One region of the Anaerotruncus rubiinfantis genome, then DNA from elsewhere that is predicted to be linked to it. Evidence: predicted binding sites of a transcription regulator. Region 1 holds the regulator's gene; each other region holds the start of a gene.

Evidence for each region. Region 1 encodes Rex, which represses fermentation and respiration genes when NADH is low (regulators of the CRP and FNR family bind a similar motif). Its sites were predicted from a motif close to ATTGTTAANNNNTTAACAAT; they were not measured.
Region 2: the regulator Rex is predicted to act here: its motif matches at 2,696-2,715, upstream of BN4275_RS07670 ((2Fe-2S) ferredoxin domain-containing protein).
Region 3: the regulator Rex is predicted to act here: its motif matches at 1,941-1,960, upstream of fucO (lactaldehyde reductase).

What each region holds. Positions count from the first base shown of each region.
Region 1 covers NZ_FKLA01000008.1:229,915-234,072, reverse strand. The annotation lists gene BN4275_RS03450 (hypothetical protein) at 1-161, shown strand, start outside; gene BN4275_RS17785 (RNA polymerase sigma factor) at 139-498, shown strand; gene BN4275_RS03440 (isocitrate/isopropylmalate family dehydrogenase) at 637-1,797, shown strand; gene BN4275_RS03435 (redox-sensing transcriptional repressor Rex) at 1,845-2,495, shown strand; gene BN4275_RS03430 (hypothetical protein) at 2,541-3,239, opposite strand; gene rsmA (16S rRNA (adenine(1518)-N(6)/adenine(1519)-N(6))-dimethyltransferase RsmA) at 3,236-4,099, opposite strand.
Region 2 covers NZ_FKLA01000009.1:466,153-470,310, forward strand. The annotation lists gene BN4275_RS07660 (PP2C family protein-serine/threonine phosphatase) at 1-528, opposite strand, end outside; gene BN4275_RS07665 ([Fe-Fe] hydrogenase large subunit C-terminal domain-containing protein) at 525-2,207, opposite strand; gene BN4275_RS07670 ((2Fe-2S) ferredoxin domain-containing protein) at 2,213-2,458, opposite strand; gene BN4275_RS07675 (NADH-quinone oxidoreductase subunit NuoE family protein) at 2,775-3,263, shown strand; gene nuoF (NADH-quinone oxidoreductase subunit NuoF) at 3,256-4,158, shown strand, end outside.
Region 3 covers NZ_FKLA01000009.1:2,042,307-2,046,464, reverse strand. The annotation lists gene BN4275_RS15270 (TRAP transporter large permease) at 1-960, shown strand, start outside; gene BN4275_RS15265 (TetR/AcrR family transcriptional regulator C-terminal domain-containing protein) at 1,261-1,845, shown strand; gene fucO (lactaldehyde reductase) at 2,003-3,148, shown strand; gene BN4275_RS15255 (MurR/RpiR family transcriptional regulator) at 3,269-4,129, opposite strand.

The DNA.
Region 1 (4,158 bases):
CTGCCGAAGCGCTGCAGAAGCGCCTATGCGAGCTGCGCAAGCGTCTGCGCACGGCAGACGGTGAGGAAGCACTCCTTCTGCGGCGCCGGATGGACGCGCTCTATACCGAATTGAGTGATTTAAAGGTGGTGACGGCCTATCTCAAGGACTACTACGCATAGTAAATACCGGCAGGATAAACCGCTTTTCCCCCAGCGGGCCTGGAACGCGCACCTGTCCGACCCGGACAAGGTCGCGTCCGAAACCTACGGCGGCAACGGTGACAACACGCCCGCGCGTGAACGCTACCGGCGGTTTGCCGCCAACGCCATCCGCTTTCTGCCGCCAGGCCAGCGGGAAGCCGTCCGGCTCTATTACCTGGAGGGGATCAAGATGCCTGAGGCCGCCAAAATTCTCGGCGTCAGCCGCTCCACGGTCAGCCGCAGGCTGGCCGCCGCGCGCAAAACCCTGCGGGAGCTCGCCCGTTTTTGTACCGACTCTGGTTTCCTGCCGCCCTGAACCTTCCGTTTTTTCTCCAAACTGCATCTTTGGGCAGCTGGCTTTCAGATTGACAAGACCTGCGCAATGATATAAAATAATGTATAATTATTACTGTGATGTAACTGTATCATGAAATGAATCATAGGAGGACTTGCATTGGATCAGAAAGTACAAGCGGCTGTCGAACATTTTGCCGCGCTGGTAGAGGCCCAGCTTGCGCGCAATGAGCGCATTAAAGCAACTAAGGACTTCGTGGATTACGAACATCTCGATAAGATCGTCATCGGTGTCTGCGGCGGCGACGGCATCGGCCCCATTATCACCAATGAAGCCGCCCGCGTATTAAAGCACCTGCTGGCGGATGAAGTGGCCGCCGGCCGTGTGGAATTTAAGCAGATCGACGGCCTCACCATCGAAAACCGCGCCGCCGTCGGCAAAGCTATCCCGGACGACGTGCTCGCGGAACTCAAAAAATGCCACGTCATCCTCAAAGGCCCCACCACCACCCCGCGAGCGGGCGATCCCTGGCCAAATATCGAATCGGCCAACGTTGCGATGCGCAAGGAGCTTGACCTGTTCGCGAACGTCCGCCCGGTCAAAGTCCCGAGCGAAGGCATCGACTGGACCTTCTTCCGTGAGAATACCGAAGGCGCATACACGCTCGGCTCCTGCGGCGTGAATGTCGACGACGAGGTCGCGTTCGACTTTGTCGTCACCACCACCGAAGGCACCGAACGCATCGCGCGGCTCGCTTTCGACTATGCCAAGAAAAACCACAAAGACCGCGTTTCAATCGTCACCAAGGCCAACATCGTCAAGACGACCGACGGCAAGTTCCTCAAACTCTGCCAGAACATCGCCAAGGAGTATCCGGACATCTCCACCGACGACTGGTATATTGACATCATGACCGCAAAACTGATTGACCAGAAGCGCCGCCGTGATTTCAAGGTATTTGTACTTCCGAACCTCTACGGCGACATCATCACCGATGAAGCCGCCGAGTTCCAGGGCGGCGTCGGTACCGCGGGCAGCGCCAACATCGGCAAACGCTACGCGATGTTTGAGGCGATCCACGGCTCCGCGCCGCGTATGATCAAGGAAGGCCGCGGCAAATATGCCGATCCCTGCTCGATGCTGCGCGCAGCGGTGCTGCTGCTGAGCCACATCGGCTTCCAGGCGCAGGCGGATAAGCTCGACCGTGCGCTGGACGTCTGCATGTACGAGGAGAAAAAGCTCACCATCACCGGCCGCGACACCGGCTGCACCTGCGAGGAATTCGGCAATTATGTCATGGATACCGTAGCGAGCCTCTGATCCGCCCGGCACACAAGGAAATCTACACAGGAAGGGTGTTTGTGTCTATGCCAAAGCATGAGGGCGTTTCACTGTCGGTTATCCGGCGTCTGCCGCGCTACTATCGCTTTTTGGGCGACCTTCTGAAAAAGGATGTCACCCGTATCTCTTCGCGGGAGCTTGCACAGCTCATGCAGCTCACCGCCTCCCAGATCCGACAGGATCTCAACTGCTTCGGCGGATTCGGCCAGCAGGGTTACGGTTACAACGTCGCCGCGCTTTATAAGGAAATCGGGAACATCCTCGGCCTCAATAAACAGGCCGACATCATCCTGATCGGCGCGGGAAATCTCGGCCGCACGCTTGCAAAGCATATGAACTTCGACACCAGCGGTTTTAAGCTCGTGGGGATTTTCGACAACTCCCCCACGGTCATCGGGCAGAAGATCCGGGAACATACCGTGCGGGACACCACCGAACTCGAAGACTTCTGCCGGGAAAATCATCCCCGCGCCGCGATCCTCTGCATCCCGCGCGAGGTGGCTTATGAAACGGCCGAGCGGCTCAAAAACCTCGGCATCAACTGCTTCTGGAACTTCTCCCACTACGATCTGCTGCTTAATTTCGAGAACGTCGTGGTCGAAAACGTGCATCTTGGGGACAGCCTTATGACCCTTTGCTACCGGATGAACCAGTTTTATGCTGACGAGAAATCCTGATTTCAAACCAAAACGGCCCCGCTTCTGAGAAGCGGGGCCGTTTCTCTATTCCTTTTTGTCCTCCGGCAATTGTTTTTCGTCCCAGAAATATTTTGCCACAACGAATCCAACCAACAGGATGAGGATGCAAAAAATATCTGTCATGAAAAGCTCGGCTGTCCCAATCCCGGTGCCCGGCCCGTCCGCCATCCCTGACGCGTACAGTTCGGGAGCGAGGTCGTTCCCATCCGCGTCAAGAAGCCGTAGGCCGCGCCAGAGTCCCTCCGTTTTCGGGTGCTCATAAATATCGACGAAATCCCGTTCGGCAATCTCTCCGGAAAACACCACCTGCGGCGGTTCCTCGTCCACCGTAATGACCTCGTAGGCCACCGCGCGCGGGTCGGCGTTCACGCCGCAGACCGCGACCTTCCGTTTGCCCGAAGCGGTGAAGGGATAGACCTCCACGCCGATCGAATTGCCGTAGCCGGCGCTGACCGGCCGGTAAAGGGTGTTCATCCCCCGGTCGAAAAGCGCGTAGCCCATCATCGGGCCGCCGCCCGGGTCCTTGAAGAGCACGAACAGCCGGTTGCCAGCCTCCTCGGTCCCGGCTATCTCCACCGGCATGCCGGTATATTCCGTGAGCGCCTCGGTCAGCGATTCCGGTTTCGCCGTATAGTGGTAAACCATTGTGTAATACGCCCCGGTCGCGATGAGGGTAACAGCCGCGATCACAATGGACAGGATCCTGCGTTTTGTCAGTTTCATCGTTTCATCTCCTTTGCGGCGCGGGAAAGCGCCGCGAACTGTTCCATCGTGAGCTGCTCGGCGCGTGCCGTGCCCGGCACCCCCGCCGTTTCGAGCAGCGCGGCGGCGTCCGGCTTCGCAAGCGAAAGCCCGCTTGCCAGACAGTTCAGGATCGTTTTACGGCGTTGGGAAAAAGCCGCCTTCACCACCGCGAAGAAAGCCTTTTCATCCCCCACGTCGTATTGCGGCCGCTCCCGGATATCCAGCCGGATGACCGTACTGTCCACGTCGGGCGACGGCATAAACGACCCGCGTGACACCTGAAAGAGCACCTTCGGGACGCTGTAGTACCGCACAGCGATTGTGACCGCGCCAACCTCGCGGGTGGCGGGTTCGGCGCAGAGCCGCTGCGCGGCCTCCTTCTGCACCATCACGGTGATCGATTTGACCGGCAGGCGCTGCTCGAGCAGGCTCATAATGATCGGCGAGGTGATGTAGTACGGCAGATTCGCGCAGACAACCACCTCCATGCCGGAAAACTTTTCCGCGATGAGCGCGTGCAGGTCGACCCGCATCACATCCGCATTCACGATCTCGACGTTTTGGTAGCCCGCGAGCGTTTCCGCGAGCACCGGCAGCAGCCGGGCATCAATTTCGATACAGACGACTTTGTCCGCGCGTTTGGCAAGCTCGGCGGTCAGCACACCGACGCCCGCTCCGATTTCAATAACTCCGACGCCTGCTTTCGCGCCGCCAAGCTCGGCCATGCGCGGGCAGACGGTCGGGTTGACAAGGAAATTCTGCCCGAGCGCTTTACTGAATGTAAAACCGTGGCGCGACAATACGTCTCGTATCACGCCAATATTGGAAAGGTTGTCCATAAAATCCTCCAGGAACTGGATTTGGTTTTGCAGGAAATAAAAAAGGAGCTTGCACAGGC
Region 2 (4,158 bases), on a different contig from region 1:
AATATCTTCGCGCGGCCAGCCGTCGAGCATCGTTTTTCCGAGCCCCGCGTTGGTTACCCCATCCGAAAAAAGGATAAGAAAGTCTCCGGCTGCCAGCCGCAGGACGCTTTCGGAAATCTCCTTGCCGCCGATAATCCGGCGGCTGCGCTCGTAATCGAAGTTTTTCCCCGCGCGCAGCAGGATTGCGGGCGGGTTGTCAAACTGCGCGAGATAGGCTTCGGTACGGTTGTCATCCAGCTGCAGGATGGTAAAGGTCGAATAAGCCATTTTACGCACCTTGCAAACCGGGAGGGTGTCGGCCATGGTGCGGATACACTGGGAGATTGGCAGCTTGCGCGCCATCATCGTACTGAGGATTTTCGCGGTCAGCGTTGCGAGAATATTGGCTTTGACTCCGCTGCCAAGCCCATCCGAAAGTACGATGGTCGTACCGTTTTCTGTTTTGACAGTGGTATAAAAATCGCCACAGACCGGCTGGTCGTGTTTATTGATGCTGACATAGCCGCCCTCCATGAAGAGATCCTTCATTTTCTGTGCCCCTCCAGCAGAATTGCCTCCTTGAGGTCGGTCAGCGCCACTTGGGTCTCGGCGGCCGTTTCACCCAGCAGGGAAGCAATTTCATGAACGGTGCGCAGCTGCTTTTCAATGATCTCATCAGTAATGCGCGCGGCGCTCAGCTTGACGTCCATGATTTTTTCGTTTTCCAGTTCGGCTTCGGTGACATCCTTCATGATACAGATGCAGATTCCGATGCCCTTATCGTACAGGAACTCCTGCTCCAGATATTTTTGATATTCGGGCAGGAAGACTTTCTGGGAAAAGCGCCCGCTTTCCGAAGTGATCGCCTTGACAAAGTCGAACTCGTTGAGAATGCGGGAAACCGGCGCGCCGATCAGCTCCTGTGGACGAAGCAGGCCGAAAACCGCTCCGGCCGCACGGTTGAGCTCCTGTATGGTGAGATCGGTATTGACCGTGACAATTGCGCTTGGAACCGCGTCAATCACCTGGAGGGAGACCGACTCCGCGCGTTCCTTCATATAGGGCAGGCACATGCTGATCTCTGCCCGGCCAAAATGAACCGCGGCCGCCTTTTCCCGGCAGGTAGCATATCCGCAGGTGCCGCAGTTGAGTTCGTCCTCCGGACGGTGCTTGCCCATCTTCTGGAGGATCGCGGTGATCTCCTGCTCGCTCGGCGGGATACAGATCACCTCCAGATCGGGGATGCTCTTTTCAAGCGCCGGGGAATCAGGCAGGTCGAAATCATCTGTCCGTCCGCCGCCGGCAAACGCCTCCACCCGGATACGCGAGGCGAGCGCCTCCTTTTTCCCGCCCGCGCAGGGCCCTCCGATACAGCTGCCGCTGCAGGCGCTCATCTCGACAAAACAATCGGAAAGACGGCCCTTTCCGATCTCTTCGAGCACCTCCATGCAGTTTTGCAGGCCGTCCACCGCAAGATAGTGGCAGCCGTTTTCCTGTTCCATGCTCTTCAGAATGCCGCCGCTTTCCGGGAAGAAACGGGAACGGCGCGGGGCGCTTTCTGCGGAAAGGGATGGAAAGGAGATCCCGCGCGCCTGCATCCAGTCGTTCAGCTCATCAAAAGTGAGCGCGTAATCCGCTCCGTCCGGGAATTGCTCGCATTCGTCCTTCTTGGAGATGCAGGGCCCGATGAATACGACCACCGCATCCGGGTCCTGCGTTTTCAGGAGTTTGGCGTGCGCCTGCATCGGAGAGAGAACCGGCGCGAGATGCCGCAAAGCCTTGGGAAAACGCGTTTGGATGAGCTTTACAACCGTCGGGCAGCAGGAAGAAATGAGCAGCTGACCGCGGCGTTCGCGCACAAGCTGTTCATAGCGGGACTTCACCAGATATGCCCCTTCGGCTGTCTCCCGCGCGCCGGCAAAGCCCAGCGCGCGCAGCGCCTGCGCAAAGGCGTCAAATCCGTCGACCGGATAGCTTGCGATAAAAGCGGGCGCTACGCTTGCAACGACGGTTTTGCCGCCTGCGATCGCGCTTTCGACCGCTTGGATATCGCTGCGCACCACCTTGGCCTGCTGTGGACATACCAGGATACAATTGCCGCAGTAGATACAATCCTGCAGGATGACCTGTGCCTGGTGGTTTTTCACTTCGATGGCCTTCACTGGACAGCCGCGGACGCATTTATAGCAATTTTTGCAGTTGGCTTTTTTCAGCTTCAGGATTTCCATCTGGTTCAGCCCGCTTCCTTCAGAATGTGATTTTCAAAGACGCTTTCGGCGTTTTCGGGCGTGACGCCGGTGATGAGCCGGCCGTCCACCTGGATGCTGACGCCCTGGTCGCAATGTCCCAGGCAGATGCTTGACCCGAGCTGGACGCGGTCCTCGAGATGATTTTGCCGGACCAGCTCGGCAAAACGTTCGCGGACGCGGTAGGAGCCGTTGACATGACAGGCGCTGCCAATACAGATTAGAACTTTCACAATGTAAACCTCCCGGCTGACAATTCAAAATTTGGTCAATATTGCTTTAAGTATACGACGAGTGTTAATTAATTGTCAATCTCTGCGGGCCAGGAAAATCTGCAAAAACGGGGGGAATTAGCCATTGACCGATAAAACAGTTTTTTTGCCCAAAAAAGAAGGGAAAAATTCTACAATTAGTCCAACTAAAATGCCTTTCCAAAAGTTGTTGCCTATGGTATACTTAACTTGTTTTGGATTGTTACAATTTTATCAATCTCCCCTCTGCCGATGCACCGTGGCGTGTGCGACGAAAACGTAAAGAAGGATGGTCCATATGGGAAACACAACCAATTTTGACAAGGCTGAAGAAATTCTTCAGGCGCATGGAAAAAAGGAATCCGCCCTGATTGCGATCATGCAGGATATCCAGGCGGAATACCGCTATCTGCCGCCCGATATTCTCGAGTACATTGCAAAGGGGCTGGGCATCGGTGTGGCGAAGGTGTACAGCGTCGCCACCTTCTACGAGAATTTTTCGCTTGAACCAAAGGGCAAATACGTCATCCGCATCTGCGACGGCACCGCCTGCCATGTGCGCAAGTCGATTCCGATCCTGGAAGCGCTGCGCAAGGAACTGGGCCTCTCGGATAAGAAACACACCACCGATGACCAGGTTTTTACGGTGGAAACCGTCTCCTGCCTGGGCGCCTGCGGGCTTGCGCCGGTTTTGACGGTGAACGACAAAGTTCATCCCGCCATGACGCCGGACAAAGCGCGGGAGCTGCTGAAAGAACTCAAAGAGGAGGACGCGGGAAATGCCTAAGGTCAATACATACGCCGAGCTTTCTGAACTGCGCGGGTTTGCGCAGCGTTCGCTCGGCATGCAGAAAAAACAGGTGCTCATCTGTGCCGGTACCGGCTGCGTCGCGGGCGGTTCGCTGGTCATTTACGACCGGATCAAAAAAGCCTGTGAGGAGCGCGGGCTTGACGTCTGTGTCGAACTGCGCCACGAGCCCCACGGCGAAAATATCGGGCTCAAAAAGAGCGGCTGCCATGGATTCTGCGAGATGGGCCCGCTGCTGAAGATCGAGCCGCTGGACGTGCTCTACATCAAGGTGAAACCGGACGACTGTGAAGAGATCATCGAAAAATCGGTGATCGGCGACGAGGTGATCGACCGCCTGCTTTATAAGCTGGAAGGCAGGACCTATCCAAGTCAGCATGAGATCCCGTTTTATAAAAAACAGACCCGCCTCGTGCTGCATAACTGCGGACAGAACGACGCGGAGGACGTGCTCGAATACATCGCCAAAGGCGGCTATGAAGCTTTCGCAAAGGCGCTTTCCTCGATGACCGGCGAGGAGATCTGCAAGCAGATCTCCGAATCGAATCTGCGCGGCCGCGGCGGCGGCGGGTTCCCGACCGGCCGCAAATGGGAACAGGTGCGCCGCCAGAAGGAGCCTGTCAAATATGTCGTCTGCAACGGCGACGAAGGCGATCCGGGCGCTTTTATGGACCGTTCGATCATGGAGGGCGACCCGCACAAGATGCTTGAGGGCATGATGATCGCGGGTTACGCGACCGGCGCACAGGAAGGCTACATCTACGTCCGCGCCGAATATCCGTTGGCGGTCAACCGCCTCAAAACCGCGATCCGAAAAGCCAAGGAACTCGGCCTGCTCGGGGAAAACATCCTGGGGTCCGGTTTCAGCTTCGAA
Region 3 (4,158 bases), on a different contig from region 1:
GCGGTCGCGGATACTTCGGGCATTGGAACCATCCTGATCCCGGCAATGATCCGCAAAGGGTATACCAAATCGTTCACGGTCGCGGTCACTGCAACCTCATCCGTATTGGGTCAGATCATTCCGCCCAGCCTGATTATGATTATCTATTCCGCCACAGCCGGTGCAAGCGTTCAAGCGCTGTTCGTGGCTGGGATGGTTCCAGGCCTGATGCTGGCGCTCACGATGATGGTGGTTTCTCTGGGATATGCCATCAAATTCCATTATCCGAAAGAGGCGAAGTGCACCTTCCGAGAGTTCCTGATCACATTTCGGAAGGCCGCTTTGGTGCTTGTCATGCCGCTTATTATCATCGGCGGCGTGCTCACCGGTGTTTGTACTGCCACCGAAAGTGCGGTGCTGGCTGTTGTTTACAGTCTGATCATCACAATTTTTGTTGATAAGACCCTGACGCCCAAGGATTTGCTCCCCATCTTTGTGAAGTCTGCGAAGGGGGCGGCGACGAGTCTTTTCTGTATTGGAGCGGCGAGTGTCTTCGGTTACCTGCTGGCTTATTTCCGTACAAATGAATATGTCATGCAGCTGATGACCGATCTTAATCTGTCGAAGGCAGGATTCATGCTGTTCACTATCATCCTGTTTTTTGTTCTTGGTGCATTTATGGATGCGACCCCGGCGATCTGCATCTTTGTTCCGATTGTCGTTCCGGCCGGCTTGGCCCTTGGGCTGCATCCGGTGCATCTGGGCATGATCATTTGCTTGGTTCTGTCCTTTGGCCTCGTGACGCCACCGTACGGGTTGTGCCTGTTGCTGGCCTGCCAAATTGCAAAGATCGAACCGCAAAAGACCTTCCGGGATTTGTTTGTTATGCTTGGCGCGGTGGTCATAACGCTTCTGATCATCATCTTCTTCCCGGATTTCATCTTGGCCCTGCCGCGGCTGGTCGTTCCCAAATACATGTAGGATAGCCAGGAAATCTCTGACTTTGATTAAACAGAGGAGCCGCCTCCAAACTGGGGGCGGCTCCTCTGTACTTTGAAAGCTGTTCCGGAAAATTGGATAGGCCCGAATGAGAAAATCTGCTGGCGGTAGCCTGACAGCGGGGCTCTGCATCGTCGGGGCGGCTGCCGGTACTTATGCAGGGGGACTTGCGCGCAGCACCTGCGATTTGACGGAGTGAAACCGTATCAGTTAAAAGGGAGTTGTAAAACCCTCCGGCAGTCTGTTACAATGGAGGTGACCAAATTGAGAGGAAGGATGCGCATGCTGAAACCGGAGACCCGGCAGGAAAACACAAAATACCGCCTTGCCGAGGCGATCAAAGCCTGTATGAAGAACACGCCGGTGGACCGTATCACCGTCCAGCAGATTGTGGATGCCTGTGGGGTGACCCGCCAGACGTTTTACCGCAATTTTCTGGATAAGTACGACCTCATCAACTGGTATTTTGATAAGCTGCTGCTCGAATCCTTTGCACATATGGGCAGCGGCCGGACGGTGCTGGAAGGACTCGAACGCAAGTTCGAATACATCCGGGAGGAGAGGGTCTTTTTTACCGGGGCGTTTAGTTCGGACGATCAGAACTCCCTCAAGGAACATGATTTTGCACTGATCCTGGAGTTTTATACCCAGCAGATCAGACAGAAGACCGGACAGTTTCCGGATGAGGAGATCCGCTTTCTGCTGGAGATGTACTGCCGCGGCTCCATTTACATGACGGTGAAATGGGTGCTTGGCGGGATGCCAGAGCCGCCGGAAAAGATGGCAAAAAGTCTCGTGGATGCGATGCCGGCAAAGCTGGCCGACCTGTTTATCCATTTGGGCCTTTTGCCTAAATCGCATACATAATACCTTGTTTTTCGTGCGGATTAAAAAAATTTTTGTGGGATGTTACATCTTTGACAGATTGTAACTTTACTTTTCTCCGGATTCTGGTTTACAATAATGATAATAAATTGTCAAACTTGACCGCAGCCAGTATTTCAGAAAAAGGAGAAGATTATTTATGGCGAACAGAATTATGCTCAATCAGACTTCCTATCACGGCTCCGGCGCGATTCAGGAAATCGCCAATGAAGCCAAGGCGCACGGCTTCAAAAAAGCATTCGTGTGTTCCGACCCCGATCTGATCAAATTTAAGGTGGCCTCCAAGGTGACCGATATTCTGGACAAGGAAGGCCTCGCTTACGAGGTGTATTCGGATATTAAAGCCAATCCGACCATCCAGAATGTCCAGAACGGTGTGCAGGCGTTCAAGGCGTCAGGCGCGGACTATATCGTTGCCATTGGCGGCGGTTCCTCGATGGATACCGCCAAGGCGATCGGTATCATCATTGCAAACCCGGAATTTGAGGATGTGCGCAGCCTGGAAGGCGTCGCGCCGACCAAAAAGCCCTGTGTCCCGATCATTGCCGTTCCCACCACCGCCGGCACCGCCGCTGAGGTCACCATCAACTATGTTATCACCGACGTGGAGAGAAAACGTAAATTTGTCTGTGTCGATCCGCACGACATGCCGATCATCGCGGTTGTCGATCCGGATATGATGGCTTCGATGCCGAAGGGTCTGACCGCCTCCACCGGTATGGATGCGCTGACTCATGCGATTGAAGGCTACACCACCAAGGCTGCTTGGGAAATGACCGATATGTTCCACATCAAGGCGATCGAGATCATTGCAAAATCGCTGCGCGGCGCGGTCGCAAACACAAAGGAAGGCCGTGACGGAATGGCGCTTGGCCAGTATATTGCCGGTATGGGCTTCTCGAATGTTGGCCTTGGCATTGCGCATTCGATGGCGCACACCCTCGGCGCGGTTTATGACACCCCGCACGGTGTTGCCTGCGCGATGATGCTCCCGATCGTCATGGAGTACAATGCCGAGTGCACTGGCGAAAAATATCGTGAAATTGCGCGCGTAATGGGTGTGGAAGGCGTGGACGGGATGTCTCAGTCCGAATACCGGAAGGCCGCTGTGGATGCTGTCAAGAAACTTTCCGCTGACGTTGGGATTCCGGCCAAGCTGGAAGCGCTCAAGGAAGAGGATCTGCAGTTCCTTGCGGAATCCGCGTTTGCCGATGCCTGCTGCCCGGGGAATCCGAAGGATACCAATGTGGAAGACCTGAAAGCACTGTTCCGCAAACTGATGTAAGCTTTTCAAACAGAAGATTTTCGAAATCGCAATTCCGGCCCGCCGAGATCGGCTGGCCAGTAATATATCCGCGCCAAAACAGGACAGACAGCCAGATTCATGGCTGTCTGTCCTGTTTTTTCAGTATTTCTTCTGTTCGAGCGCGCGCTCAATCGCACGGAAGTTGGTGACCGAGGAATCCTTCTTTTTCAGCGCGATCATCGTATGCAGGGTATCGATAATTGCCATCTGCGCAATACGCGAAGAAAGCGCAAAAATCCGGTAGCGGGTTTCGTTCGATGCGGTGCAGAGCCGGATATCAGCGATGTCGTAAAGCGGAGACCGCCCAATATTGGTCAGCGAGATGATCGAAGCCCCTTTGCTTTTGGCGAGCGCCGAGGCGTCGACAATATCTTTTGAGCTCCCAGAATGGCTGATTGCAAAGACGGTGTCGCCCTTTTTGAGGTTGGTGGCCACGATGCTCTGGATGTGGGTGTCGGTGTAGGCGGTCGCGTCAACTGCGACGCGCAGCAGCTTATGCTGTAAGTCGAGCGCGATCGAGTGGGAGTTGCCCAATCCGAAAATGGCCACCCGGTTGGAGGCGATGATCCGGTCGGCCGCCGCGTCGAGATCCTTTCCGCGCAGCACATCGTGGGTGTACCGGATGGTGTGGATGGTGGACTGAAAAACCTTATCCATAATGGTGTCAGGGGGATCTCCCTCGGAAATTTCCTCGTGGATATTCTGCAGCGGTGTGACGATCGCTTGGGCAAGGGTGAGCTTGAGCTCCTGATAGCCGCTCATCCCAAGTTTGCGGCAGGTGCGAATCACCGTTGCGTCGCTCGCGTTGCTGCGCTCGGCAAGGCCGGCTACCGAAAGGTAGATCACCTCCTCGGGATGTTCAAGGATATAGTTGGCCACCTGTTCCTCTGTTTTGCTCAGGGAGCTGCGCAGGGCGCGCACTTTCATCAGAAGGGCGGATGATTCATTTTTTTCTGACATAGCAAAGGTCCTTTCAGAAGCCATTTAGC